Regions from separate parts of the Peribacillus sp. FSL K6-1552 genome, predicted to be linked through region 1. Evidence: a T-box and tRNA genes for the amino acid it is inferred to sense, from the RefSeq annotation. Region 1 holds a T-box; the other holds one or more tRNA genes.
The links. A T-box is a leader RNA that pairs with one kind of tRNA and senses whether it is charged. The one in region 1 lies ahead of leuS (leucine--tRNA ligase), so its partner is inferred to be a tRNA-Leu.
Positions count from the first base shown of each region.

Region 2: it encodes a tRNA-Leu, which carries the amino acid that the T-box ahead of leuS (leucine--tRNA ligase) is inferred to sense. The anticodon was not compared.

Region 1 covers NZ_JBBOST010000001.1:5,126,910-5,129,357, forward strand. Annotated here, with positions in the region: gene leuS (leucine--tRNA ligase) at 1-1,595, opposite strand, end outside; T-box leader at 1,650-1,879, opposite strand; gene NST21_RS24515 (DUF2524 family protein) at 2,038-2,301, opposite strand; gene NST21_RS24520 (SMI1/KNR4 family protein) at 2,400-2,448, opposite strand, start outside.
Region 2 covers NZ_JBBOST010000001.1:95,108-97,555, reverse strand. Annotated here, with positions in the region: rRNA gene NST21_RS00530 (16S ribosomal RNA) at 1-350, opposite strand, end outside; tRNA gene NST21_RS00525 (tRNA-Ala) at 510-585, opposite strand; tRNA gene NST21_RS00520 (tRNA-Pro) at 595-671, opposite strand; tRNA gene NST21_RS00515 (tRNA-Arg) at 680-756, opposite strand; tRNA gene NST21_RS00510 (tRNA-Leu) at 766-854, opposite strand; tRNA gene NST21_RS00505 (tRNA-Gly) at 867-941, opposite strand; tRNA gene NST21_RS00500 (tRNA-Leu) at 947-1,028, opposite strand; tRNA gene NST21_RS00495 (tRNA-Lys) at 1,038-1,113, opposite strand; tRNA gene NST21_RS00490 (tRNA-Thr) at 1,156-1,231, opposite strand; tRNA gene NST21_RS00485 (tRNA-Val) at 1,243-1,318, opposite strand; rRNA gene rrf (5S ribosomal RNA) at 1,329-1,444, opposite strand; rRNA gene NST21_RS00475 (23S ribosomal RNA) at 1,506-2,448, opposite strand, start outside.

The DNA of each region.
Region 1 (2,448 bases):
TGCTCAGCACCGCCAATATAAATGTCGACTGGCATCCATTCTTTTAATTTTTCCGGATCTGCAAGTGCTTCAGTGTTGTCCGGATCAATATAACGAAGGAAGTACCAGCTGCTACCTGCCCATTGTGGCATTGTATTCGTCTCACGGCGGCCTTTACGTCCGTTTTCATCCGTTACATTCACCCATTCCGCAATGTTCGCAAGCGGTGATTCACCAGTGCCTGAAGGCTTGATGTCAGTTGCTTTCGGTAAAATCAATGGTAGTTCTTCTTCTTTCACCGCGGACATCGTGCCATCTTCCCAATGGATGATTGGAATCGGTTCACCCCAGTAACGTTGGCGGCTGAATAACCAGTCGCGAAGACGGTACGTGATTTTTTTCGTGCCGATTTCTTTTTCTTCCAGCCATTTGATCATGGTTGAAATGCCTTCTTCTTTATTCAATCCATCTAGGAATTCAGAATTCACATGAAGACCGTCGCCTGTGTATGCTTCTTTTGTCACATCTCCACCAGCTACAACTTCCTTAATTGGCAATTCGAATTTAACAGCAAATTCATAATCACGTTCATCATGCGCAGGTACGGCCATGATAGCACCCGTTCCGTAGCTGATTAACACGTAATCAGCAATCCAGATCGGCATTTTCTCGCCATTGACTGGATTTATTGCATAAGCCCCTGTGAACACACCTGATTTATCTTTTGCCAAGTCTGTTCTTTCCAAGTCGCTTTTATGTTTCACTTCATCTAAATAAGCGTCAACTGCAGATCTTTGTTCAGTAGTCGTAATTTTATCAACAAATGAATGCTCTGGAGCCAATACAGCATACGTTGCACCGAATAAAGTATCCGGACGAGTCGTAAACACCGTGAATGTTTCATCGTGGCCATCGATATTGAACGTCACTTCCGCTCCCTCAGAACGGCCAATCCAGTTACGTTGCATATCCTTAATGTTCTCCGGCCAATCCACATCATTCAAATCGTCGATTAAACGGTCTGCATAAGCTGTGATTCGAAGCATCCACTGCTTCATCGGACGGCGCTCAACCGGATGGCCTCCACGCTCACTTTTTCCATCGATGACTTCTTCGTTAGCCAAAACCGTGCCAAGTGCCGGACACCAGTTCACAGCTACTTCATCAATATAAGCAAGACCCTTTTCATATAATTTCAAGAAGATCCATTGCGTCCATTTATAATATTCAGGGTCGGTCGTGTTGATTTCGCGGTCCCAGTCATAAGAGAAACCAAGCGCCTTGATTTGACGGCGGAATGTGTTGATGTTGTGTTCCGTAAATTCCGCTGGGTCATTCCCCGTATCAATCGCATACTGCTCTGCCGGAAGTCCAAAAGCATCCCAACCGATTGGATGTAACACATTATATCCCTGCGCCCGTTTCATTCTTGCTAAAATATCGCTTGCCGTATAACCTTCAGGATGCCCAACATGAAGACCCGCTCCTGATGGATATGGGAACATATCAAGCGCGTAGAATTTACGTTTTCCGCTCTCTTCCCCTGTTTTAAATGTCTTATTGCCTTCCCAATACTGTTGCCATTTCGTTTCTATACTTCTATGGTCAAAACTCATTTGATTTCCTCCTAATTTCCGTATAAAAAAACAATAAAAAAACCCCTCATCCCAAATAGGGACGAGAGGATTATGTATATCTTCCCGCGGTACCACCCACATTGGCGATACTTAAAAAACCGCCCAGCTCAAACATCCGTAACATGGATTAAACGCCAGGCATTACTATTACCTTCACACCTGTAACTCCAAGGCGAGTTCACAATCATTCCAGGTTGACTTGCACCATCCGTCAACTCTCTATACTGGTTCTAATCGCTACTGCTCCTCATCATAGTCTTTATGAGAATATTTGATTATATTACATTCTAGTCAATTTTACCGATAATTGCAATAGCCGTTCACCAACATTATCAACAGGTTTCTCATTATATATGCATATTTGAGAAAAATCGTTCGAAAATAAATAGGGGGCTATGCATCCATAGCCCCCATTCTTACTTTAATGACGCAGTAAAATCATCTCATTTTTCAATTGATTCAACTGCTGTTGCATCCGAGCAAGCATATCTCGTTGTTGGGCATTTGAGCTTGCATATAATCTTTCCATGTCCGTCAATGCCTCTTCGATATACCTTTGCGAATTCTGAAACTCTTCATCTTCATAATGCTCCTGCCGTGAGGCCTCGTTAAATTCAAACTCTGCAAATCGGAGAGCTCCTTCACATTGCTCTAAAAAATGATCAACGGATTGTCTGGTTGCCATTTAAAACCCTCTCCTTCGCGTCTCATTTGGATGATTCGGAATCATCTCGATTAGTTTGAGCAAATAACGAGTGGATTATCAGTTTTTTTGAGGAATCATTATTTATCCCAAAATTTCTCTCCTTGATGGGAAATAAACTGATCAATC
Region 2 (2,448 bases), 5.0 Mb from region 1:
TAGGAGTCTGGGCCGTGTCTCAGTCCCAGTGTGGCCGATCACCCTCTCAGGTCGGCTACGCATCGTCGCCTTGGTGAGCCATTACCTCACCAACTAGCTAATGCGCCGCGGGCCCATCTATAAGTGACAGCCGAAACCGTCTTTCCATCTTCTCTCATGCGAGAAAAGAACGTATCCGGTATTAGCTCCGGTTTCCCGAAGTTATCCCAGTCTTATAGGCAGGTTGCCCACGTGTTACTCACCCGTCCGCCGCTAATCTCAGGGAGCAAGCTCCCATCGATTCGCTCGACTTGCATGTATTAGGCACGCCGCCAGCGTTCGTCCTGAGCCAGGATCAAACTCTCCGAAGAAATGTTTGACTTGCTCATTTTGCTTTTTGATAGTGTGTGCTCACTTAAAATTTAACGTTGGCGCTTTGTTTTGTTCAGTTTTCAAAGAGCAATATCTGATTCCTTTAAAGAATCAACTTTTACATCATATCAAAGCTTGTTTAGCTTGTCAAGTTTTTTTGGTGGAGCCTAGCGGGATCGAACCGCTGACCTCCTGCGTGCAAGGCAGGCGCTCTCCCAGCTGAGCTAAGGCCCCAAAAATCAATGGTCGGGAAGACAGGATTCGAACCTGCGACCCCTTGGTCCCAAACCAAGTGCTCTACCAAGCTGAGCTACTTCCCGAAAAAACATGGTGCGCCCGGCGGGAGTCGAACCTACAACCTTCTGATTCGTAGTCAGATGCTCTATCCAATTGAGCTACGGGCGCATATTAAGATGGTGCCGAGGACCGGAATCGAACCGGTACGGTAGTCACCTACCGCAGGATTTTAAGTCCTGTGCGTCTGCCAGTTCCGCCACCCCGGCATAAATAAATAGTGGAGCGGAAGACGGGATTCGAACCCGCGACCCCAACCTTGGCAAGGTTGTATTCTACCACTGAACTACTTCCGCAAACATGCGGGTGAAGGGACTTGAACCCCCACGCCTTGCGGCGCCAGATCCTAAGTCTGGTGCGTCTGCCAATTCCGCCACACCCGCATAATAAAATGGTGAGCCATGAAGGATTCGAACCTTCGACCCTCTGATTAAAAGTCAGATGCTCTACCAACTGAGCTAATGGCTCATAGAAACTATTTATAAATGCTATATTAAGCTTGTATGAAAATGGTGCCGGCAAGAGGACTTGAACCCCCAACCTACTGATTACAAGTCAGTTGCTCTACCAGTTGAGCTACACCGGCAGGTGTAAAAATGGTGGAGGATGACGGGATCGAACCGCCGACCCTCTGCTTGTAAGGCAGATGCTCTCCCAGCTGAGCTAATCCTCCATATGAAACTGCTTGGCGGCGTCCTACTCTCACAGGGGGAAACCCCCAACTACCATCGGCGCTGAAGAGCTTAACTGCCGTGTTCGGAATGGGAACGGGTGTGACCTCTTCGCTATCGTCACCAAACAATAAAGGAACGTTGTTCCTTCAAAACTAGATAATAAGAAGGTATTTCATTTTTTAAAGCGTGGTTAAGTCCTCGATCTATTAGTATCAGTCAGCTCCACATGTCGCCACGCTTCCACCTCTGACCTATCAACCTGATCATCTTTCAGGGATCTTACTAGCTTGCGCTATGGGAAATCTCATCTCGAGGGGGGCTTCATGCTTAGATGCTTTCAGCACTTATCCCGTCCGCACGTAGCTACCCAGCTATGCCTTTGGCAAGACAACTGGTACACCAGCGGTGCGTCCATCCCGGTCCTCTCGTACTAAGGACAGCTCCTCTCAAATTTCCTGCGCCCGCGACGGATAGGGACCGAACTGTCTCACGACGTTCTGAACCCAGCTCGCGTACCGCTTTAATGGGCGAACAGCCCAACCCTTGGGACCGACTACAGCCCCAGGATGCGATGAGCCGACATCGAGGTGCCAAACCTCCCCGTCGATGTGGACTCTTGGGGGAGATAAGCCTGTTATCCCCGGGGTAGCTTTTATCCGTTGAGCGATGGCCCTTCCATGCGGAACCACCGGATCACTAAGCCCGACTTTCGTCCCTGCTCGACTTGTAGGTCTCGCAGTCAAGCTCCCTTGTGCCTTTACACTCTACGAATGATTTCCAACCATTCTGAGGGAACCTTTGGGCGCCTCCGTTACTCTTTAGGAGGCGACCGCCCCAGTCAAACTGCCCACCTGACACTGTCTCCCACCCCGATAAGGGGCGCGGGTTAGAATTTCAATACAGCCAGGGTAGTATCCCACCAACGCCTCCACCGAAGCTAGCGCTCCGGCTTCTCAGGCTCCTACCTATCCTGTACAAGCTGTACCAAAATTCAATATCAGGCTGCAGTAAAGCTCCACGGGGTCTTTCCGTCCTGTCGCGGGTAACCTGCATCTTCACAGGTACTATAATTTCACCGAGTCTCTCGTTGAGACAGTGCCCAGATCGTTACACCTTTCGTGCGGGTCGG